DNA from 2 places in the Corynebacterium nasicanis genome. Region 1 is predicted to be linked to the other one. Evidence: riboswitches for the same ligand, from Rfam matches in the RefSeq annotation. Region 1 holds a riboswitch; the other holds the start of a gene.
What was found. A riboswitch is a leader RNA that binds a small molecule or an ion and turns the genes downstream of it on or off. The one in region 1 is predicted to bind cyclic di-AMP.
Positions count from the first base shown of each region.

Region 2: it holds a riboswitch for cyclic di-AMP, as region 1 does, so the genes downstream of both, ACFPUZ_RS04575 (resuscitation-promoting factor Rpf1 domain-containing protein) here and ACFPUZ_RS01750 (NlpC/P60 family protein) in region 1, are expected to answer to the same signal.

Region 1 covers NZ_JBHSQE010000001.1:340,308-351,999, forward strand. The annotation lists gene ACFPUZ_RS01710 (class II 3-deoxy-7-phosphoheptulonate synthase) at 1-306, opposite strand, end outside; gene ACFPUZ_RS01715 (polyadenylate-specific 3'-exoribonuclease AS) at 363-875, opposite strand; gene ACFPUZ_RS01720 (glycosyltransferase 87 family protein) at 921-2,105, shown strand; gene ACFPUZ_RS01725 (acyltransferase family protein) at 2,033-3,151, opposite strand; gene ACFPUZ_RS01730 (lysophospholipid acyltransferase family protein) at 3,296-4,036, opposite strand; gene ACFPUZ_RS01735 (ROK family protein) at 4,040-4,939, opposite strand; gene ACFPUZ_RS01740 (glycosyltransferase family 4 protein) at 4,940-6,028, opposite strand; gene ACFPUZ_RS01745 (C40 family peptidase) at 6,042-7,061, opposite strand; gene ACFPUZ_RS01750 (NlpC/P60 family protein) at 7,247-7,861, opposite strand; cyclic di-AMP (ydaO/yuaA leader) riboswitch at 7,871-8,033, opposite strand; gene qcrB (cytochrome bc1 complex cytochrome b subunit) at 8,448-10,076, opposite strand; gene qcrA (cytochrome bc1 complex Rieske iron-sulfur subunit) at 10,076-11,296, opposite strand; gene qcrC (cytochrome bc1 complex diheme cytochrome c subunit) at 11,293-11,692, opposite strand, start outside.
Region 2 covers NZ_JBHSQE010000003.1:3,469-15,160, forward strand. The annotation lists gene ACFPUZ_RS04560 (DNA repair helicase XPB) at 1-1,493, opposite strand, end outside; gene ACFPUZ_RS04565 (helicase-associated domain-containing protein) at 1,509-3,713, opposite strand; gene ACFPUZ_RS04570 (hypothetical protein) at 3,779-3,973, shown strand; gene ACFPUZ_RS04575 (resuscitation-promoting factor Rpf1 domain-containing protein) at 4,112-4,714, opposite strand; cyclic di-AMP (ydaO/yuaA leader) riboswitch at 4,724-4,912, opposite strand; gene ACFPUZ_RS04580 (cold-shock protein) at 5,253-5,636, shown strand; gene ACFPUZ_RS04585 (DUF2771 domain-containing protein) at 5,638-6,174, opposite strand; gene ACFPUZ_RS04590 (glutaminyl-peptide cyclotransferase) at 6,186-6,986, opposite strand; gene ACFPUZ_RS04595 (DUF3027 domain-containing protein) at 7,006-7,710, shown strand; gene ACFPUZ_RS04600 (aminotransferase class IV) at 7,707-8,414, opposite strand; gene ACFPUZ_RS04605 (NCS2 family permease) at 8,540-10,021, shown strand; gene ACFPUZ_RS04610 (TrmH family RNA methyltransferase) at 10,021-10,818, shown strand; gene ACFPUZ_RS04615 (DUF6928 family protein) at 10,796-11,626, opposite strand; gene sepH (septation protein SepH) at 11,639-11,692, opposite strand, start outside.

The DNA of each region.
Region 1 (11,692 bases):
GTTCGAGCGGATGTGGGGCTCGGTGTTGGACTCGAAGGTCTCGGCACAGTCACCGCCCTGCATGAGGAAGGCCTTGCCCAGCGCGACGTCGGCCAGCTGACGCTTCAGCTCGGTGACCTCGGGGGCGACCACGGTCGGCGGCACCGACTCGAGGATCTTGCGGACGGTCTCCGCCTGGTTCCGGTCCCAGCTGGGCTGCTGCTTGGCCTCGCGGGAAATTACGTCCTCGAACCGCTCCTGCAGGCCGGCGGGAAGCGGCGGCAGGTCGGGGAGAACCTCTTTAGGGATGTCAACAGTCCAACTCACACCCATATTCATAGCACGGGTGTCCAGTCATGTGCCCCCGTGCAGGTGTTTTCCGCCTAACGGAGCACCCGGTTCCCGCGCCCCAGGGGAAGAATCTCGGCGCAGAGGCGGAACTTCTCCAGGTTGTGGCGCGCATCCACCAGGGCGTCATGCGAGGCGTCCGGGGCCTTGGGCAGGTGGGGCCTGCCCGCCATCTCCCAGTACTGCTTGAGCTCGCGGGTGTAGCGCGGAATGACGCGGGGCAGCCCGGCCATGTCCCCCCACAGCTGGGCCAGAACCACGTGGTCATAGGCCCCCACCCAGGCCCACAGCTCCGGATCCCCGTCGCGTGCCGACGTCAGGAACGCCAGCACCTCCGCGCGGATCGTATCCAGGGAACGCCACACCGGCGCCCCGGGGTTGGGGAGCTTGTCCAGCACATTGTCGCGCACCCAGGCGTTCGCGCGGGAGGCGTCGAAGTCCGTGGAGACGGCGTAATACTCGCGCCCGTCCTCGGCGACGATGCCGATCGAGACCAGCTCGATGGTCCGGCCGTCCTCGATGAACTCGGTGTCGTAGAAGTAGCGCACCAGCCCAGCCTAACCTGCCCACCCCGGGCGATTACACTTCATGCGGTGATCACCGTTTCTCCCGCGCCCCGCTTCACCTCCCGCCGCGAGCGGGGGTGGGTGGTGCTCGCCGTGCTCGCCTCCATGGCGGCGCTGCTCCCCTGGCTTATCGACGCCGACCTCACCCTGCGCTACGCCATCGACATCGACGTCTACCGCGCGGGCGCCCGGGCCTTCCTCGAGGGGGACAACCTCTACACCCGGGGCTACGAGGTCGGCGGCATCACGCTGCCGTTCACCTATCCCCCGCTGGCCGCAATCCTCTTCATCCCCGTGGCCCTGCTCCCCTACGGCGTGGCACTGGTGGCCTGGACGTTCGCCTCGGCGGTGTTGCTGTGGTGGTGCCTGACCATCGTCCTGCGCCACGCCGTGCCCGGGCTGGCACCCGCCGATCACCGCGTCCTCGCCGCCTGGATCCTCCCCCTGGCGCTGCTGGCCGAGCCCGTCCGGGAGACCCTCGGATTTGGGCAGATCAACATCATCCTCATGGCCCTGGTCCTGGCCGACACCCTCACCCGCCGCCCCTGGCTGCCCCGCGGCGTGCTCATCGGCCTGGCCGCCGCCATCAAGCTCACCCCGGCGGTGTTCATCCTCGTCTTCCTCGTGCGTCGTCAATGGCGGCACGCGGCGGTGACCTTCTGCGCCGGCGTGGGCTTCACCCTCCTGGCGGCGCTGCTGAGCTGGCGAAACTCGCTGACCTATTGGTTAGAGACCCTCTCGGACACCGGCCGCATCGGCGGAGAGTCCTACGCCTCCAACCAGTCCCTCCGCGGGCTGCTCGCACGCCTGGCCGCCCCCGGCGAGCAGGCCGATTCCCGCCTCTGGCTGCTCCTGGTCCTGCTCGCCCTCGCGCTCGTCATCGTGGCGATGTGGCGGGCGCAGACCAAGCTGGCCACCGTCCTGCTGGCCTCCACCGTGGCGCTGCTGTGCTCTCCGGTGTCGTGGTCCCACCACTGGGTGTGGCTCGTGCCCATGGCGGTGACCCTGCTCGCCGGCGCGGGGCGCATCCTCGGGGTATTCGTGCTGGCCGCCGTCTTCTTCTCCCCGCACTGGCTGCTGCCGAACAACCACGGCCTCGAGCACGCGTGGCCTTGGTGGGCGCAGCTGGTGGGTAGCTCCTACCTGCTGGTGACGCTCGCGGTCGTCGGCGCGGCGGGTGTCGCGCCGCGGGTGCTCGCGGGGCGTCGATAAGCACGGCCCACCTGCGGGGGCATGACCGTCCACCGCAGGTACGGCACGCGGGTGACCAGCCACAGGGCCAGCGCGCCCAGGGCGGAGATGAGCAGGCCGAGGACCATCCACAGCGCCGTCTGGTGCAGGGCGGTCTCCGCGTCCCGGGAGATCGGCAGCTCCCAGGCGCGCATGTTGTACTGGTAGAGCACGGTGAGGGCGATGGGGTGGCCGAGATAGATGATCAGCGTGTGCCGCCCGAGGAAGGACAGGACGTCCACCACCACCGGAACACGGGAGAGCAGCACCGCGACGATGACCGCCATCGGCAGCATGAGCAGCTGCACCACCGCGTTGACGATGAGCCGCAGATCGACGAATCCGACCGTCTCCGCGAAGGGCAGCGGCCAGCCGAAAGACACGTCGGAGACGGTGTTCCACCAGGCCCACACGGCCGCCACGCTGAAGCCCACGGCGTAGAGAACCGTGCCGCGCGTGAGGTGACGCAGGGTCGTCGCCGACTCCGCGAAACGGCGGATGTGCAGGCGCAGGTGCGCGCCGAGCAGGAAGGCCGGCAGGTAGAGGACGGCCTTGCCGATCATGTGCTGCTCCGCGTGCAGCGGCAGGATGAGGATCGGGGCGAAACCGACGAGCACCCCCGCCCACCAGGGAAGCTTGCGGGTGAGCCACAGAATGATGTTGAAGATGACCAGTGCGTAGAGGAACCAGTACATGTTCCGCCCCTCGATGAGGTGCTCGACGTACTGGGACAGCTCCGGCATCGCCTTGCCGTCGTGGAGGTGCCACTCGCGGTACTTGAACCACAGCTCGATGGGCACCCAAACGAGATAGGGCACGAGGAAGAACCACAGGCGACGGAGGAAGAGTTCCCGGAATGTGAAACCGAACACCTTCGCCGAGAAGAGGCCACTCACCATGAAAAACAGCGGCATCCGCAGGGGGTCGAGGAAGCGGTTGAGGTGCGCCGCGGTGGTCTCCATACCCTCCGGCACGGCCAGGCTGACATGGAGGAGGACGACACCCACGATGGACAGTCCCTTGGCCACATCGGGCCAGCGTAGGCGGGTTGTCGGGGCAGTGATGCCGGGAGCTGACACGCGCCTCACCTCATCCCGTACGCGCAGCTGACTTACTCGGTACCGGAACGCTCCGGCACAGTCCAGCCGTCAAGTATAGGGAAACCCCGGCAATCAGCCAAGAGTCGGCTCGGAACCTGCGGGCCAACCGCGTCCGGCTGCCAGGGAATCCTTGACCTCGGAGGCGTAGATGTCCACGTATTCCTGCCCGGAGAGTTCGGTGAGCACGGCCATGACGTGGTCGGTGAGCGGGCGGGCGGCCTCGCGGGAATCCGGGTCGATGCCCAGGGAGGCGACGTAGGCGCGGCCGTCGATGGGCTCACCGATGCGCATCCGGACCTTCGCGGGACGCGGGATCCACGTGCCGATCGGGTTGGCGTTGCGCGAGCCGATCATGGCCAGTGGGATGATCGGGGCGTCCGTGGCCAGGGCGATGCGCGCCATGCCGGTCCGCCCCTTGTAGATGCGCCCGTCCGGGGAGCGGGTGCCCTCCGGGTAGATGCCCAGGACATCGCCGCGGCCGAGGACGGTGCGGGCGGCGGCCAGCGTGGCGTCACCGGCGCCGGCGGCACCGCGGTGCACGGGGATCTGGCCGATGGAGGTGAAGAACCACTTCTGCAGGCGGCCGACCAGGCCCGGGGCGGTGAAGTACTCGGACTTCGCCGGGAAAGTGATGGTGCGCGGGCTCAGCGCCGGGAAGAAGAAGGAGTCCATGACCGCCTGGTGGGTGGAGGCGACGATCGCGGCACCTGACGCCGGTATATTCTCCACTCCCTCGATGGTGGGGCGGTTCCAGATCCGGAGGAAAGGGCCGATGAGGACGTTCTTGTACAGCCAGTACCACTTCTTTTCCATCATCTACTCCCCTTGAGTGTCGGTGCGCGCCAGATCGGACACGCCGATCATACCCGCGTGGGCGCCGAGTTCGGCGGTTCCCACGACCGGGAGCCGCCGGTGCCCCGCACCCACTATGGACCTGCCCATTTCGGCCACTGCGCCGGCCAGGAAGAGGTCGGCGTCGTCCGACACTCCCCCACCGAGCACGATGAGCTCCGGGTCCAGGACGTCCGCGACGATGCTCAGCCCCTGCCCCAGCCAGCCGGCGAACTCCGCCAGGACGGCCCGCGCCCGCTCGTCGCCGGCCCGGGCGGCCTCCATGATGGCGTGGCCGCTGAGCCGCGGCGCCATCCCGTGGGCGACGGCGGTATCGGCCAGCGCCGTGCCTGAGGCGTAGCGTTCCAGGCAGCCCCGCTTGCCGCAGGCGCACTCGCGCCCACCAGGCACGACGGTGAGATGCCCGAACTCCGGGGCGGTACCGAAGGCCCCGCGGAACAGCTGACCGTCGATCATGAGCGCGGCCCCGATCCCGGTCCCGACGGCGAAGAACACCCATGTGCCTGCCCCGCGCGCCGAGCCGAAACGGTACTCCCCCCAGGCGGCGGCGTTGGCGTCGTGTTCCAGCACCACCGGCAGCGCGAGCCGCTCCTGCAGGCGGGCGCGGACGGGGGCGTCGCGCCACGGCAGGTGCGGGGCGAAGCGGACGATCTCCCGGGCCGGGTCGAGGAACCCGGCGACGGCCAGCCCGACGGCGGCGGGTTCGAGGGGGCGCAGCTCATCCACGAGCCCGACGATCGCGTCCTCCAGCGCGGGAACCGTGCGCGGGGTGGGCACGGAGCGCTGCGCGAGGATCTCCCCCTCCTGCGTCACCAGGGCGGCCCGGCACTGAGTCCCGCCGATGTCGAAGCCGAGCGTGTTCATCTACCGGAGTATATCGCGCAGCCGCGCGCCCATGATCTCCCAGGTCCACTCCGCCAGTGCGTATCGACGCCCCGCCTGCCCCATCCCGGCCGCCCGGTCGGGGTCATCCAGCAGGGTGAGAAGGGCGTCCGTGAGCTGGTCCTCGTCGCGCCCGTCCACGACGAGGCCGGTCTCCGGGGTGACGGTCTCCGGGGCGCCGCCGGAATCCCCGGCGATGACCGGCACGCCGCAGGCCTGCGCCTCCAGGTAGACGATCCCCAGGCCCTCCACGTCGAGCCCGCGGCCCCGGGTGCGGGCGGGCATGGCGAAAATATCGGCGGCGGCGAGTGCGTCACGCAGGGCCGTGGTGTCCAGCGGCCCGGTGAACTCGACCGCCGCACCGAGAGGGGCGGCCAGCGCGCGCAGGGTGCGCTCGTGGGGGCCTGATCCGATGATCCGCAGGCGGGCCTCCGGATGCCGCTCCAGCACGCGCGGCCACACGCGGATGAGCATGTCCTGCCCCTTCCGGGGCACCAGGCGGGACACGCACACCACCGTCGGCGGCCCGGGCGGGCGGGCGGCCGGGCGGAACCACTCGGTGTTCACCCCGGAGGGCAGGTGGCGGAACTCAGGGTGGCTGCCGAAGGCACGGCGGAAGCGGCGCAGAGTGTAGTCGGAGATGTAGGTGACCACGTCCGCGGTATTCCCGATCCGGCGCAGCACCTGCCGCGCCCCCGGCACCATGGACCAGCCCACCTCGTGGCCGTGGGTGCTGGCGATGATGCGCCGGGCGCCGGCGGCGCGGGCGGCCCGTCCCATGAGGGCCAGCGGGGCGGCCGCCCCGAACCACACCGTGTCGATGTCCAGCTCCCCGATGATCTGGCCCATCGCCTCCGCCGTCGCCGGAGTGGGCAGCATGACCTGGCGCGGCCAGCGGATCACCCGGTAGGGCACCTGCGCGTCGTGCGCGGCCGCAGCCTGCGCGTCCTGCGTGGAGGCGAACACCACGACATCCTGCGGGTCGAGGGTGCCCAGGAAGTCCCGGAGGTAGGACTGAATGCCCCCCACCGTCGGGGGGAAGTCATTGGTGACCAGCAGGATCCGGGGCATGCGGTGAGAGGTCCTAGTAGCGGACCGCGCCCGCCCAGGGCATGGAGTCCACGGAGACCACTTGCACCGGGATGCCGTAGTCGGAGGCGTGGACGAGCTGGCCGTTGCCGATGTACATGCCCACGTGCGTCACACCCGGGTAGTAGCCGACGATGTCACCCGGCTGCAGATCCGCCCGCGACACCGGGGTGCCGCCGGCCAGCTGCGCCTGCGAGGTGCGCGGAATGGACTTGCCCTGCTGCTGGTGGGCCCACAGCATGAGCCCGGAGCAGTCGAACTGGTCGGGGCCGGTGGCGCCCCAGCCGTAGGGGGAACCCAGCTTGCTCAGCGCGGCACCCACGGCCCCCTCGCCGGTGAGGGAGAACGGCGCGAGGGGATTGTTCTTGCTCTCCCAGCGGGCGCGGGCCGCCGCGTCGAGGGTGGACACCTTCTCCTCGATCTCCCGGATACGGGCCTGCAGCTCCTCCTGCTCCGCGGCGAGGGCACGGTGCTGCTCCTCGAGCCGGGACTGCTGGAAGTTGGCCTCTGCCACGATCCGGGAGGCGTCGGTGTGTGCGCGCCCGGCCTCGGCCGTCGCGGCCGCGAGCTTATCGACGGCCCGCTCCGTGTTCCGCGTCAGCGTACCGAGGTAGGCGGCGCGGTCGATCGCGTTCTGCGGGTTGGCGGCGGCGATCGCGTTGGTCACCGGGTCCACCATGAGGCTGCGGTACTTCGCGCCGGCCAGGTCGTTGACATCACCCTGGAACGCGCGCTGTGCCTCCTGCGCCCCCTGGGCCCGCACCCGCGCCTCCTCGGCGTCCTGCTTGAGGGTGTCGATGCGCTCCTGGCCCTGCTCGATGTCGAGCTCGAGCTGCTTGACCTCCTCGCTCTTGGCGGTGGCCTCGTGGGAGACCTCCTCCATGGAGGTGATGAGCGCCTCGACGTCATCGGCCGCGGCCTGCGGGACGCTCAGCCCACCGGCCAACAGGGCGGCACTGACCAGGGTGGCGGTGGTGATTCGGAGGGTGTGGGATACGCCGGGGAGGAAACGCACGGATGACTCTTTCGCTGACACGGTGGCCGGGGCTGGCCAGGAACAACTATAGACACTTGATAACAGGTGAGTAAATACCTCATCACGAGGTCGTGACCCGTGTGACTTGTGGTGTCCTTACCCCGGAAAACGGCGACGCCCATCCCCGGCCGAAGCCGAAGATGGGCGGTGCAGTGCGGTCGCGCTTAGAAGCGGACGGCGGAGTGGATCGGCTGGAAGTGCAGCGGGCGCTCGCCCACCGGGGAGCCGGAGTTCAGGGCGTCGACGATCATGCCGTTGCCGACGTAGATGCCCACGTGGGACGCGCCACCGTAGTAGGCGATGATGTCGCCCGGCTGCAGCTGGTCCAGCGGCACGCGCTGGCCCTGGGAGGCCTGGGCCTGGGAGGTGCGCGGGATGGACTTGCCGACCTGCTGGTAGGCCCAGGTGGTCAGGCCGGAGCAATCGAAGGCGGAGGGGCCGGTGGCACCCCAGGAGTACGGTGCGCCGATCTTGGAGCGCACGGCGTTGGCGATGGCCTGGCCCTGGGAGGAGCCGGCCTGCGCGGCGGGGGCCTGCGCGACAACGTTGGCGACGTAGGCGTTGGCGGTCTCCTGGACAGCCGGTGCAGCCGGAACGAACTGTTCGATGTTCGGGACGTTCTCCAGGCCCGGAACGTTCACGGAGAAGTTCGTGTTGGGGATGGCGACCTCGAAGGCGTTGGCCACGCCCGGTGCGAGAACGGTGGTACCCATGACCACCGCGGAGGCGGCGGCGATACGGCGGGTTGCGGTCTTGTTGAGGCGACGGTGCTGAGCCACGAATGTATCTCCAGATCTTCCTTGTGCCTACCGGGTTAGCTGTCGGGTTGGGATCTTGGAAGCTTCCCCCCTCCGCTCCGCGTCTCAGAGACGCTCTCGCAGAGGGTTCACCCCAGAGAACACTGTGTGGTTCCCCGGCTCCCCGTGGACGGGGATTAGGCCTTGTTTTCAGTTCAGTCATTCGGCGGCTTCATCTGGAAGCCCCGCAATGTCTCGATCAGGTTACGAAACAACAACGAATGTTGTCCAACCCAACCGTCGAACCACGCGCTGTTATCGAGCTGTTATCGACGCTCCGGAGGATCCGCTTTCCGCCACACCCCTCCCGTCACCCCTCCACGGAGCGCCGGATACATGGCGCTGACCTGCAGCAATGCGCCCATTCCGCGGAAATGGGACGCCCTCCAGCCGCCCCGCCCGCCGACAACTACGGCCACCCCATAACGGTAGAGTGATTCCGGTCACATCCCCTAGGGGATTGCCCCTAGAAACCCAGAAACCACAGGGGTAACACTCTCAGGCATAGAGGAAACCCCGCCTCCCCCAGGTACCGGGGAGACGGGGTTTCGACTCGTGAGCGCAGGAACTAGTCCAGGTGACCGGCCTCGCGGTCCTTCGCGCGGTTCGCCTCGTTGAGGCTCTCCAGCATGGCGACCTCTTCGCGATGGTTCGCGTGAGCGTTCTCCACGGCAGCGTCGGCGAAGCGCTGCTCGTCTGCCTTGACCAGCGAGCCGCGGGAGATGCGGTCGGCGAAGCCGAGCTGGTTGAGGCGCTTCGGCACTGCGGCACCGGCGTAGGCCAGCGGCACCGGGTGGCCGTGTGCGTCCACCGGGCCGAGCGGCTGGTGGATCTCCACGAAGGCACCGTTCGGCAGCTGCTTGATCACACCGGTCTCCATGCCGTGCTCGAGCACAGCGCGGTCAGAGCGCTGCAGGCCGACACAGATGCGGTGGGTGATGAAGTAAGCGATCGGCGGCAGCAGGATGACACCGATACGGCCGACCCAGGTCATCGCGTTGAGCGAGATCTGGAAGAAGTGCGCGATGTGGTCGTTACCACCGGAGATGGTCACCAGCAGGAAGAAGGTGATGGCCATGGCACCGATGCCGGTACGCACCGGCACGTCGCGCGGACGCTGCAGCAGGTTGTGGTGAGCGTCGTCGCCGGTGGCGTTCTTCTCGATCCACGGGTAAGCGAACAGCAGGACAACCATGAGACCACAGACCAGGGCGACCCAGAAGGCGGACGGGATGGTGTAGTTGCCCAGGTAGAGCTCCCACGCCGGCATGACACGGGCCACACCGTCAGTCCACAGCATGTAGACGTCAGGCTGGGAACCGGCAGAGACCTGCGAGGGGTTGTAGGGGCCGATGTTCCAGATCGCGTTGATCGTGGTGAGGCCGGACATCAGCGCCAGGACACCGGCGGTCAGCAGACCGTAGCCGATGGCCTTGGTGGCGAAGACCGGCATGATGCGGACACCGACGACGTTGTTCTCGGTGCGGCCGGCGCCCGGGAACTGGGTGTGCTTCTGGTACCAGACCAGCGCCAGGTGAGCGGCGATCAGGCCGAGGATGATGCCCGGCAGGATGAGCACGTGCGCGATGTAGAAACGGTCGAGCATGAGGTCGGACGGGAAGTCGCCGCCGAAGATCAGCCAGTGCATCCAGGTGCCGATGATCGGCAGGCCCAGGATGATGGCGGACATGATGCGGAGGCCGACGCCGGAGAGCAGGTCATCCGGGAGGGAGTAACCCATGAAGCCCTCGGCCATGCCCAGGATGATCAGGGTGCAGCCGATGATCCAGTTGGCCTCACGCGGGCGTCGGAAAGCACCGGTGAAGAAGACACGCAGCATGTGCGCGACCATGGACATCATGAACATGAGGGCGGCCCAGTGGTGCATCTGGCGGACGAAGAGTCCACCGCGGACCTCGAAGGAGATGTCCAGTGCGGTTGCGTAGGCACGGGACATTTCGACACCGTTGAGCGGCAGGTAACCGCCGTCGTAGATCACCTTGGTGATGGACGGGTCGAAGAACAGCGCCAGGTAGACACCGGTCAGCAGCAGGATGATGAAGCTGTAGAGAGCCATCTCACCGAGCATGAAGGACCAGTGCGTCGGGAAGACCTTGTTCAGCTGCGGACGCAGCAGACCGGACGCGGTGTAGCGCGAATCAATGTTGTTGGCAGCTTGGGCCAGCTTGTTGCTCATTAGGACTTACGCTCCCAGAATGCAGGGCCAACGGGCTCAATGAAGTTGCCCTTGGCGATGAGGTAACCCTCTTCGTCAACCGTGATCGGCAGCTGCGGCAGTGCACGGGCGGCGGGGCCGAAAACCGGCTTGCCGTACTGCAGTGCGTCGAACTGCGACTGGTGGCACGGGCACAGAATGCGGTTGGTCTGTGCCTCGTACAGAGAGGTCGGGCAGGCGATGTGGGTGCAGATCTTCGAGTAGGCGTAGTAGTCGCCGTAGTGGAAGTCCTCCTGGCCCTCGCGCTCGATGGCCTTCTCGGCATCGGCGGTGCGCAGGCGGATCAGCATGACGGGGTTACGCGGGCCGTGCACGGAGTGCATCTGCTCGACGTAGACGTCGCGGTCCGGGTTGTACTCCGCACCGTCGTTGACGTACTCCTCCGGCAGCGGGTACACGGTCTCCATGCCGCCGGCGTCGAGATCCTCCGGACGGACGCGGACCAGGCGGGACACGCCGGTGGTGGTCCAGTGTGAACCGGTGTCGCCGGAGTGCTGCTCGGCGATGGCGCCGGTGTCCCGGGCGAGGTACAGCTTGACGCCGTTCTCGTGGAGGGTCCAGCCGGAGGTCCACAGGGTGCCGTCACCCATGATGCCCAGCTCGCCCTTCTTCCACGGGTTCTTGATCATGCCGCCCAGCGGGGCGACGACGACCAGACCGAAGAGGATGCCGGCACCGCCGAGCAGACCCTGCAGTGCCTTGCGGCGACCGAGGGTGGAGGTCTCCCAGGAGTCGTTGAGCAGAGCGGTCAGCGTGCGGCGGTCCACCTCGGAGGAGGGGCCGTCGTGGCGACGCTGCACCGAGATCTCCTCGGGGATGATGGTCTTCACGTAGAGGACCACCGCGATACCCAGGGCCAGGATGGAGATACCCGAGGTGAGGCCGAGAACCGGGGTGTAGAAGGTGTGCCACAGGTGGCCCTCCTCGCCCAGGTTCTTGAACTCCCACGGCCAGAAGATGTAGGTGGCCAGGAAAGCGAGGGCGGCGATGATGCCGACGATGACCCAGATGGTCACCGCACGGGCGGCACGCTTCTCGGCGGGATCGTTGGCGACCGGGAAGCGCTCCTTGCGGAACGCGACGGTCACGTCGTCCAGCTCGGTACCCAGACGCGCGAGCTCATCGTTGCTCATCGCGTTGAGTTCCTGCTTGGTGTAGTTCTTCTTCACTTCGTTGCTCATGAACGCGATCCAATCCACATAGCGGCAAGACCCAGGATGGTGATGCCGATGAACCACATGGCCATACCCTCAGAGACCGGGCCGAGGCCGCCGAGGCCCCAACCACCCGGAGACGGCGTCTCCTTGGTGGCCTTGATGAAGGCGATGATGTCCTTCTTCTCGTCGGCGGAGAGCTGACGATCGGAGAACTTCGGCATGTTCTGCGGGCCGGTGAGCATGGCCTGGTAGATCTCCTGCTCGTTGGCCGGATCCAGGGTCGGGGCGTACTTACCGGAGGAGAGTGCGCCACCGCGGCCGGTGAAGCTGTGGCAGGACGCGCAGTTGAGGCGGAACAGCTCGCCACCACGGGCGATGTCCTGTGCGTCGATCATGCCGTTGTAGTTCTTGCCGCGGAGC
Region 2 (11,692 bases), on a different contig from region 1:
CCGAGGCGCTGGGCCTCCTCCTGCCGGGAGCCGAAGGTGCCGGACACCTGGATGGCGACGGCCGCCTCCGGCAGGTCGATGGAGAAGTTGGCCACCTTGCTTACCACAAGGACGGAGATCTCCCCGGTGCGGAACTGTTGGAAGAGCTCCTCGCGACGTCGAGTGGAGGTGCGGCCCTCGACGAGGGGGGCGTCGAAACGCTCGCTGAGCTCCTCGAGCTGGTCGAGGTAGGCGCCGATGATGAGCGTCGGCTGTCCGGCGTGCCGGGCGAGCAGCTTCTCGACGACCCGCATCTTCCCGTCCGCACTCGCCGCCAGGCGGTAGCGGTCCGCGCTTTCCGCGGTGGCGTAGACCATGCGCTCGGCCTCGCTCATGGTGGTGCGCACCTCGACGCACTCGGCGGAGGCGATGAAGCCCATGGCCTCTATGTCCTTCCAGGGGGCGTCGTAACGCTTGGGCCCGATGAGGGAGAAGACGTCGCCCTCGCGGCCGTCCTCGCGCACGAGCGTGGCGGTGAGGCCGAGACGGCGGCGGGACTGCAGGTCGGAGGTCATGCGGAAGACGGGCGCGGGCAACAGGTGAACCTCGTCGTAGATGATCAGGCCCCAGTCACGGGAGTCGAAGAGCTCGAGCGCGCGGTATTCCCCCTGCGTGCGGCGGGTGACCACCTGGTAGGTGGCGATGGTGACGGGGCGGATCTCCTTGCGTTCGCCGGAGTATTCGCCGATCTCGTCCTCGGTGAGGGTGGTGCGGCGCAACAGTTCGCTGCGCCACTGTCGGCCGGCGACGGTGTTGGTCACCAGGATGAGGGTGGTCGCCTGGGCACGCGCCATCGAGGCCGCGCCGACCATCGTCTTGCCCGCCCCGCACGGCAGGACGACGACCCCGGAGCCGCCCTCCCAGAAGGAGTCGGCGGCGTAGCGCTGGTAGTCGCGCAGCTCCCAGTCCTCGTTCTCGGTGGACAGGGCGATGGGGTGGGATTCGCCGTCGACGTAGCCCGCCAGGTCCTCCGCCGGCCAGCCCACCTTGAGAAGCTCCTGCTTGAGGCGGCCGCGCTCGGAGGGGTGGACGGGGATGTTGTGCTCGTCGATGGGGGTGCCGAGCATCGGCGTGATCTTCCGCTGCCGCTGCAGCTCCGCGAGGATCGCGGGTTCGGCGGACTCCAGCACCAGCCCGTGGGCGGGGTGCTTGTGCAGGCGCACGCGCCCGTAGCGGGACATCGTCTCGGCGACGTCGATAAGCAGCGGCTGCGGCACCGGGAAGCGGGAGTAGCGCTCGAGGACGTCGACGACCTGCTCGGCGTCATGCCCCGCGGCGCGGGCGTTCCACAGAGCCAGCGGCGTGATGCGGTAGGTGTGGACGTGCTCCGGGGCGCGCTCCAGCTCCGCGAAGGGGGCGAGCGCGGCGCGGGCCTCGGCGGCTGCGGCGTGGTCGATCTCCAGCAGCACCGTCTTGTCCGACTGCACGATCAGGGGTCCGTCACCAAAAGCCATGCGGACCATTATGTCCTAACCCAGGAGCACCTCGGTGATCCGGTGAAGCGTGAAGCGCTGCACCTGCCCGGTCACCTCGTCGAGCGCGTCGACCTGCCCGCCCGTCACCGTCAGCGGCGTCACCGTCCGATGGACGGCGCGCCCGTGCTTATCGACGAACCCCAGCGTCACCGAACGCCCACCCCGCGCGGCGGCCTGCAGAATGGCGAGCGTGGTGCGCGTGTCCTCCGGGGTCACGGCCTCGCCCGCGTCGTGGCGGCGGATGGCGGCCACCGCGGCGGTGATGCGTGCTTCCTCCAGCTGCCGCGGCTGCCGGCGGGGGATGTCCCGGGACGGCAGGCGCGCGGGCGCCGGGCGGATATCCAGCGCCGCGCCGGTGGCGTCCTCGGCCACGGGCTGGAAACCGGCGGCCCGCAGTTCCTCGATCACCCGCACCAGCGGCGCCAGGGCGACGGCGACCGTCGGGGCGATGAGCCGCAGGGCGACGCTCTCCGCCGCCGGGGTGCGTACCGCCTCGGCCAACAGGGCCGGATCATCGCAGCGCAGGTAGGCCAGCGCCGGGCCGCCGCGGAGGGTGCCGTGGCGGCGGGCGACATCGTCGATGAGATAGAGGATGGACTGCGGGACCTCGCCCAGTGTGTGGTCGGCGAGCCAGTCCCGGAGCTGCTCCGCGGTGCGCCCGGCGTCCAGGGCCCTCCGGAGAGACGCGTCGCTGACGCGGTACACACTGGCCAGGCCGGCGGATTCGAGGTCGCCGAGCAGATCGAGCTCCGTCTGCAGCGCCCGCGGCAAGGGCCCCGGGGCGAGGATGGTCATGTCGCCCTGCGGGATGAGCCGCTCCACCGTGCCCGGGGTGACCTCGGCGGCCACCGCCAGGGGATCCGCCGCCGGGTCGAGCAGGGCGCGGAGCAGGGAGGTCGCGGTCCCGCCGGCCAGCAGGCCGATCCAGTGCGCCTCCGCGACGAGGGCGGAGACGGTCTCCTCCGGCAGGAGGGTGGCGGCGATGGGGTGGGAGAAGAAGAAGTCGTCGCGTACCTGCCCGTCATCGAGCGCGACCCCGGCCGGGGCCAGGGCGAACTGCCCGATGACCATGCTGCGCTGCTCCACCAGCGGAGGCCGCTGCATGGACTCGGACAGCAGCCGCACCGGCGCCTTCTTCTCGTCCGGGGTGCCCACCAGCCACGGCGCCCACGGGGATTCCCACCACCCGAGCGCCATGGTGAGCCAGCGGGTGGCCAGGTCCGCCTCCAGCCACTCATCCGCCGCAACCGTCGGGGCCAGCACATCCTCATCATTGACATCGCCTCGGCTGAGCAGTCCCGCCGCCACCCCGAGGCTGACGAGGCGGTGGATCTCTTCCTCGCTCACGCCGAGGGCGCGGGCCAGGGCCGTCACCGCGCGCACGCCGACGCCGCCCTCCTTGAGCAGGGGAGAGGGCTCCACCCCGAGCAGTTCGATGAGGTGGCGCAGATGCCGCGCCACCTCCAGTCCGGCGGCGGCCCCGTTCTGGTCCGCCCGGTCGCGGGCCCGCTCATCGGCCAGCACCTCGCCCCGCAGGCGGACCGAGGGGGTGAGCGGGCGGCGCGTGACGTCCTGGCCCCGCAGCGCGGCGCGCACCCGCCGGGGCAGGCGCACCGTGGAGGCGTCGACGCGGATGAGCAGGCCGGCGGTGATGAGCTCCGCAATGGGATGGGTGGGATCGGCGTCCGGTGCCGCGTGCTTCGTCCGCCCGACACCCCCGGAGGCGGTGAGCGTGTCGAGGATCGCGCGCTGCTTCTCCGACAACCCCTCCACCGAGACCACGTCCGGGGCGTCGTCGAGCAGCTGCCAGTCGGTGGGCAGGGAGGCCATGGCCTCGCCGGTGACGCTGAGAGCCTGGTCCGGGCCGTAGAGGAGGGCCAGCCCGCGCAGCCGGTCGATCGCGTCGGACACCAGTTCCGGGTCCGCGGGGACGTGGTCGATGATGTCGTCCCGGGTGACCGCGTCCAGCTCACCGCCGAGGTTGGCGGCGGCCTCCACCGTGGCAAGCTCGAGGGCGTTGAGCGCGCGCATCGCCCGGCCCACCGACGCGCGGAGCTGCAGACGGGCCGCCAAGGGGGTGATGCCCGGGGGGAGGGGCAGGGCGACATCCGGGCGGGAGCGCAGGAGATTCGCCAGCTCGTGGTCATCTCGCTCGCTCAACCAGGTGCGGAAATCGGGGATTTCGGGGGTGGCAGACATGGTGAGAACGATTTTAGTTGCAGTTCAAGTTACTTTTCCGCCCGAGGTTTGCAACAATATGGGGCATGTCTAACGTTGAGAAGAGCGGCTACGTCGATCCGGGCTGGCCCAAGCACATCCCGCGTACCGACGGCCACGTGGTGACCGAAATTACCTCCACCTTCGCTGGCGCGTCCAGCCCTTACGGTGACGACCTGGTTCTGCCGATGCCGGCCGAGGAACTGGGCTACGTTCACCCGCATACCCGCATCAACAAGTAGAGCGCTCACGCGCCGCTGATCCCCCGGGCCACACATCCTCGTGTGTGGCCCGGGGGATCTGTGCTTTATCCCGTCCTGAGGGCGGTGCCGGAATCAACAACGCCCCACCGGGGATCCGGTGGGGCGTCGAGAAGCTTCTTAGAGGCCGACGATGGCGTCGATGGCGCCACGGTTCGCGCCGTAGAAGGCGTCGAAGTTGTTGCGGTTGGCACCGTAGGCGGCCTCGATGGCGCCCGGGACCGGCAGGCCGTGGGAGGCCAGGGAGCCGCGGATGTGGTTGTACAGGGCGTCGACGGCGAGGCCCTCGGAGCTGGCCTCGGCCTGCTGGACGACCTGCTGGACCTGTGCCGGGGCCTGGGCGGCCACGGAGCGCGGGGTCGGGGCGGAGTTCAGGCCCAGACGTGCGGAGCAGGAGGGCCAGGCGCCCCAGCCCTGTCCGGCGAGGGTGCGCTCGGCAACGGCGATCTGCTGCTCGCGGGTGGCCTGGTAGGCGTAGGGGGCGAACTCGCCGCCGCCGTAGGCGCGCCAGGTGGAGGGGGAGAACTGGAGGCCACCGTGGTAGCCGTTACCGGTGTTGATGTGCCAGTTGCCGCCGGCCTCGCAGGCTGCGAGACGGTCCCAGTCGGAATCCGGGGCAGCGGAGGCGGCCGGGGCCAGCAGCGCCGCGGCGGTGCCGAAGGCGGCGGTGGTGGCGGCGAGCTTGGCGGCGGTGGAGACGGTCTTGCGGGTGTGACGTGCCATGGTGGTGTGTTCCTCTCATGTTGACGCCTGCGAGGTGAGCTGTCGGGTTCGGGCGGAGGATCACTGTGTCACAGTGCCCGGCCTCCGTAAGGAGGCTTCACCCCGAGGAAGGCAGCTGGTGCTGCCAGCCGGTGCGGACCTGGTGGGCCCGCGGTGGTTTCCCCGCCCCTGTCCACATGTTGTTCACGTTTCGGATGCACGTTCTGCGCAGTGATCCGCCTCCCGGACAGGGTTCGGCGTGGGTGGCGGTGTCTGTTACTGCGCTGTGCCTGCCGGTCAGACTAGCGGTTTATAACGTTTCAGTCACGTCCAACTCTCGAATTGGTGGCGAAATCATGAGCGTTCCTGAGATTGGGCGAAGAATGTGCAGGTCACGGCCGCCCCATGCCGCACTGTGATTAATATCACAACAGTGGCCCGCGCAATCGAGCGGGCCGCACGACGAAATAGTGGCACCACTCGTGGCGGGGGTATACTCGTCCGTTCACGATCAACCAGATCAACACCAGCAACACCAACGAAGGGAATGGTGAACACAGTGCCGATCGGCAAGGTGAAGTGGTACGACGCCGAGAAGGGCTTCGGGTTCGTCTCCAACCCGGGAGACGAGGATGTGTACGTGGGCAAGCAGGTGCTGCCGGAGGGCGTGGAGGAACTCGTCGCCGGCCAGCGCATTGAATTCGATTTCGCTGCCGGACGCCGGGGGCCGCAGGCGCTGCGGGTCAAGGTGCTCGACACCCCGCGTCGCCGCGCGGCGAACCGCCGTCAGCCGGAGGAGCTGGGCAGCATGATCCAGGACCTCATCACGGTCCTCGAGTCGCAGGTCCAGCCGGGCCTGGCCGCCGGCCGCTACCCGGACCGCCCGGTGGGCCGTCAGGTGGCGGAGATCCTCCGCGTCGTGGCGAAGGAGCTTGACGCCTAGCTCATGGGGCGTCTTCCATGGTGCTCAGGGACCATACGGTGGCGTACGGGGTCTCCTCATCGTGGGCATCCCGGCCGATCATGGCGGAGGAGATCTCCACGACCATGAGCCGGGGGCGGGGGTCTCCGTCGGCGACGGGGTCGACGGATCCGGGGATCTCCACGGTGGTCGCGTCGTAGGCGCCGTGGAACTGCTGGTCATTGGCCGCCGGATCGTCGTAGATGAGCAGCAGCTGCCAGTCGTGGTCGTGGATGTCCTCGGGGATCTCGAGCACCAGGGTGCCGTCCGCCGCGACGGGCAGGTTCGGCACCTCGCCCTCCGGGCACTCCAGACCCGGCTCGCACACGATGTAGGGGAAGACCTCGATCCGCTCACTGCCGTTGTCGGCGGTGACGGCGACGTCGTGGGGCTGCGGACCCGGGCGGTTGTTCCACCAGTTCTGGGCGAGCACCGCCGCCACGACGACGATCACGACAGCGACCAGGAGGGTGAGGAACTGCAGCAGCGCCTTCTGGCGCGCCTTCTTCGGGGAGGCCATGGCTGTTGATCCTACCCAGCGGGCACGAACTCGACCTCGTAAAGGTCGGGCCAGCGTTTGCCGGTGAGCAGGAAGCGGTCGGTGCCCGGCAGGTGGGCGACGCCGTTGAGGACGTGGTTGGGGTCGGGCCGCGCGTTGTTCGGCAGCACGGAGCCGTCGATGACGGCGGTGACGGCGCCGGAGGCGGCGTCGATACGCAGGATGTCCGTCCCGAGGAAGACGTTGGCGTAGACGTCCCCGTCGACGCACTCGAGTTCGTTGAGGCCCTCCTGCGCCACCCCCTCGAGGGTGACGTCAACACGGTCGCGCTCGGCGAAGGTGTCGGGATCCAGGCGGCGCAGCTGGGAGGTGCCGTCCGACATGATGAGCTCGCTGCCGGTGGAGCACAGGCCCCAGCCCTCACCGGGGTAGCTGACGCGTCCGATCTCCTCCAGGGTCTCAGCATCACGCTGCACGGCGGTGTGGTCCTGCCAGGTCAGCTGCCAGATGTGGTCACCGTGGCGGGTGATGCCCTCCCCGAACCACGTGGGGTCGAGGTCGACGGAGGCCAGCTCCTCGCCGTCGAGGGTGGCGCGGTAGAGGCGGGACTCCGCGTACCAGCCGGTGCCGACGAGCAGGGTGCCGTCGTCCTCGACCTCGAGCCCCTGGGTGAAGCTTTCGGGGTTGAAGGGGTGGGTCGCCACGATCTGCGGCACGAGCTTTTCAACGGCGGGTTCCTCCGCCGCCGCGCACGCGCTGAGGGCTGTCAGGGCTGTCAGGGCGGTGAGCGAGCAGCCGGCGACGGCGACGCGGAACACGGGCGGGACACTCATGACGCTCATTGTGCCGCATATGGCCCATAATGAGGGCGTGTCCCCTCAACATCGTCGTTCCCAGAATCCGCTTCTCGACGCCCACGCCGTCGACCTCGCCCGCACCGCCCTGGAGGAACTCGGGGACGGCCCCGTCGGTGAGCACATCGGGGTGCAGGGCCTGACGCGGAACGTGGCGACCCACCGCTTCGCCGCCGAGGTCCCCGGCTACAGCGGCTGGGAGTGGAACGCGGTGCTGGCGTGTGCCTCCGGCTCCCGCTACGTCACCGTCAACGAGGTGGCCCTCGTGCCCGCCCCCTCCGGCGATGCCCTTCGCGCGCCCGAGTGGGTCCCGTGGTCCGAGCGCATCCGCCCGGGCGACCTGGGGCCCGGCGACATCATGCCGCCGGAACCGGGCGATAGCCGCCTGAGCACCGACGCGGAGGGCCGGACCGTCCTCTCGCGGCAGGGGCTGGAGGCGGCCCGCCAGCGCTGGGCCACCGGGGATTACGGGCCGACCAGTGAATTCGCGGAGAAGTCCACCCTCCACTGCAGGACCTGCGCCTTCTTCGTCGGGGTGGGGGAGCCCCTGGGGCGGAACTTCGGGGCCTGCGTCAACGAGTACTCCGCCGACGGGCACGTCGTGCACGCCACCTACGGTTGCGGCGCCCACTCCGAGACCCCGCCCGACACCCTCCTGGACGAGGCCCCCGACGCCTTCGACGACGAGTCCCCCATCTTCTAGACCTCCCCGGCCCGCTCCCACATCAGCTCGTTGATCTCCCGGTGGGTCGGTGCCCCCATCCGGGGCCGGTTCATCTCCCGCGGGGGGAGCACCGAGCCGTATTCGAGCCAGCCGGTGATCTGTCGAACGCCCTCGACGGAGCTGAGCAGCCACGTCTCGTTGCCGCGCAGCTGCGGCATGGTGAAGCCCTCCGGGTGCTCAACAACACTCACCCCGGCCTCTGTGAGCAGTTCGAGTGCCGCGTTGAGCGTGATCGATTCCGCCGTCCGCGGGTGGCTGGAGACGTGGGCCGCGCCGTCCCGCAGGAAGAGGAGGGCGGAGAAGATGCCGGAGATGACCATGCCGCGGTCGTCGAGAAGCAGGCCGGCGTCGGAGCCGGAGTTGCGCAGCATGTGGAGGTGACGCATCTGCCAGCCGTAGTCCGGCCCCTTGCGGGTGGGGTGTCGGCGCTGGTCAGGGATGCCTTCGGCGTCGACCGTGACCTCCTCGCGCGGCATGATCGCCGGGTGCAGATCCACCGTGATCGTCGTCCGCCCGACCTGGATGTGGGGGCGGAAGACGCCGGGACCGGCCTCCCGGAGCTGGGTCCGGACCTGGTCGACGGCGAACGGGTTGTAGGCGGCCTCCGTGCGGAGCCGATCGAGGTGATCATCCAGATTCGGGACGTGACCGTCGCGCATCATGAAGGTCAAGGTGTACAACACAGGGCAACTCCTTCGCTCAGGTGCGCCCATGAATCTACCTAAGTTTTGTGGAAACGACGCTGAGGTGAGAAATTTACGACGTAGCAACAACTTCATTCACCGTTGAACCTGAACAGGGGAACCACATGAGCACACCCGTGCAGCCCGCCGTGGAGCCTGTGGAGGAGCCGGGTCGGGGCAGCCTCGACCGCTTCTTCCACATCAAGGCCCGGGGGTCGAGTGTCGGCACCGAGATCCGGGCCGGCGTCGTCACCTTCTTCGCGATGGCCTACATCATCATCCTCAACCCGCTGATCATCGGCACCACCGCCGACGTCAACGGCACCACCCTCGGGGTTCCCCAGGTCGCGGCCGTCACCGCCCTCACCGCCGGCGTGATGACCATCGCCTTCGGCTTCATCGCCCGCTACCCCTTCGGGATCGCGGCGGGCCTCGGCCTCAACACCCTGGTGGCCGTGACCATGGTCGCCGGTGAGGGCCTGACCTGGGCGGAGGCCATGGGCCTCGTCGTCATCGACGGCATCATCATCGTGCTGCTCGCCGTGTCCGGCTTCCGTTCCGCCGTGTTCAAGGCCATCCCCGCCTCCATGAAGGCCGCGATGGGCGTGGGCATCGGCATGTTCATCGCCATGATCGGCCTGGTCGACGCCGGTTTCGTCCGCCGCATCCCCGACGCCGCAGGCACCACTGTCCCCGTCGGCCTGGGCATCGACGGCTCCATCAGCTCCTGGCCGACCTTCACCTTCATCATCGGCCTCATCATCTGTGGATTCCTCGTGGTCCGCCGGATCCGCGGCGGCCTGTTCCTGGGCATCCTGGCCACGACGATCATCGCCATGATCATCGAGTCCGCCTTCCGCTCCGGCCCCTCCTTCGTCGACGGCGCCCCCAACCCGGGCGGCTGGTCGCTGGCCGTGCCGGTCCTGCCGGAGGGCTTCGGCGGCCTGCCGGACCTCTCCCTCGTCGGCGCCGTCGACCTGTTCGGCGCCTTTACCCGCGTCGGCGTCCTCGCCGCCTCCCTGCTGGTGTTCACCCTGGTGCTGGCCAACTTCTTCGACGCCATGGGCACCATGACCGCCCTGGGCAAGCAGGGCAACCTGGTCGGCCCGGACGGCGTGCTGCCGGACATGAAGAAGGCCCTGGTCGTCGAGGGCTTCGGCGCCATCGTCGGCGGTGCCACCTCCTCGTCCTCGGCCACGGTCTACGCCGACTCCTCCGCGGGCGTCGCCGACGGCGCGCGCACCGGCCTGGCGAACATCGTCACCGGCGTGCTCTTCCTGCTGGCCATGTTCCTCACCCCGCTCTACGAGGTCGTGCCCATCGAGGCCGCTGCGCCGGTGCTGGTCATCGTCGGTGCCCTCATGATCGCCCAGATCGTCGACATCGAGTGGACCCAGTTCCACATCGCCCTGCCGGCCTTCCTCACCATCGTGGTCATGCCGTTCACCTACTCCATCGCCAACGGCATCGGTGTCGGCTTCATCGCCTTCTCGCTCATGGCCGTCGCCGCCGGCAAGGCGAAGGAGGTCCACTGGATCATGTGGCTCGTCTCCGCCCTCTTCGTCGTCTTCTTCGCCATGGATCCGCTCCTCGAGGCGATCGGTTGATGCGCCTGCGTATCGACGACCCCGCCGACCCCCGCCTCGACGACATCCGGGACCTCAACCGTTCGGATGTCGCGGAGCGCCGCCTCGTCATCGCCGAGGGCCCGCTCGTCGTGGGGCGTCTGCTGGAGTCACGCTTCCCGGTACGCTCCATCGTCGGTTTCGGGCCGCGTCTCGACGCCCTCGCGGCCCCCGCCGACATCCCGCAGTACGAGGTCACCCGCGAGACCCTCGCGGAGGCGGCCGGTTTCGACATGCACCGCGGCCTGTTGGCCGTCGCGGACCGCGCCTCGGAGATCCCCCTGAGCGAGATCCTCGCCACCGCGCGCACCGTCGTCGTGCTCGAGGGGGTGGGGGACCACGAGAACATCGGCTCGATGTTCCGCAACGCGGCCGGCATGGGCGTGGACGCCATCCTCTTCGGCAACGGCTGCGGCGACCCGCTCTACCGGCGCGTGGTGCGCGTGTCCATGGGGCACGTCCTCCGCCTGCCGTACGCGCACCTGGAGGGCGGCTACACCACGTGGCAGCGCTCGTTGCAGCAGCTTCGCGACGCCGGCTTCCACCTCGTCTCCCTCACCCCCGACCCGGAGGCCGCCCACCTGGCGGACGCCCTCGCGGGCCGGGACAAGGTCGCCCTGCTGGTCGGCGCCGAAGGGCCGGGGCTCACCGAGCACGCCATGCGCGCCACCGACATCCGCGCTCGCATCCCCATGGCGGAGGGCACGGATTCCCTCAACCTGGCCACGGCCGCGGCCATCGCGTTCTACGAACGCCTCAGCCGCGGTCCGAGTGCCTGATCTTTTCCTGCACCCACGTCCGCGCGGCGCGCAGGCCCCGCGCGGCGGCCACGCCGGTGCGGCGGGCGGCCGACAATGAGCGGTCCGCCCAGTGGGCGCGCTCCGGGGGGCCGGAGGGGGCGTCCTCGTAGTCGTCGTAGCCGCTGCTGAGGGGGGCAGCGGGGCGTCGAGAAGCGGCGTCCCGGCGGCGCGGGCCCTCCGGCACGCGCGGCGCCGGGCGCCCGTCGACGGCGTAGGCCACGACGTGGATGTCCGGGCCCTCCGGGGAGACGTCCACCCCGAGCCAGGCGCGCTGCGCCTCCGCCACCAGCTCGATAGGTTCGAAGGGCAGCGAGATCCCGCCGACGGACTCCGCGCGTTCCCCGGCCCAGAAGGGCGCCTCGAAGGGGGCGGGGAGCCCGACGTCCTCGTAGGTGCGGGTCCGCTCGGCGCACAGGGAACGCTTGAGCACCCCGCCGCGCCAGTGCGCGATACCGCCGTAGCCGCTCTCCGGATCCACCGCGAAGGCGAAGACCTCCGCCGCCGGCACGGAATCCAGCAGGCGGGGGTTGAGGTCCGAGAGCGCGGGGGAGTCGTGGAGCACCGTCTGCACGATGGTCACGCCCGGGAAACCGGCGACGTAGTACTCGCCGGCCGAGGCCTGCGCGGAGCGGTTGAGCGGGAACTCACCGATCGGCGTGATCGGCCAGGCCGGATTGAGCTGCGCCAGGAACTTCCGCCCGTACCCGCGGTCCGCCTTCGGCTCCGCCGCGATGACCCCCGCCGGGTCGGCGGCCGTGACGAACCACAGGGTGACGACACTCTCCACGACCCGGGCCCCCTAGTTCCGCGGACGCTTCGTGTTCGTGCGCACCCCGAGCAGGACGTCCTCCCA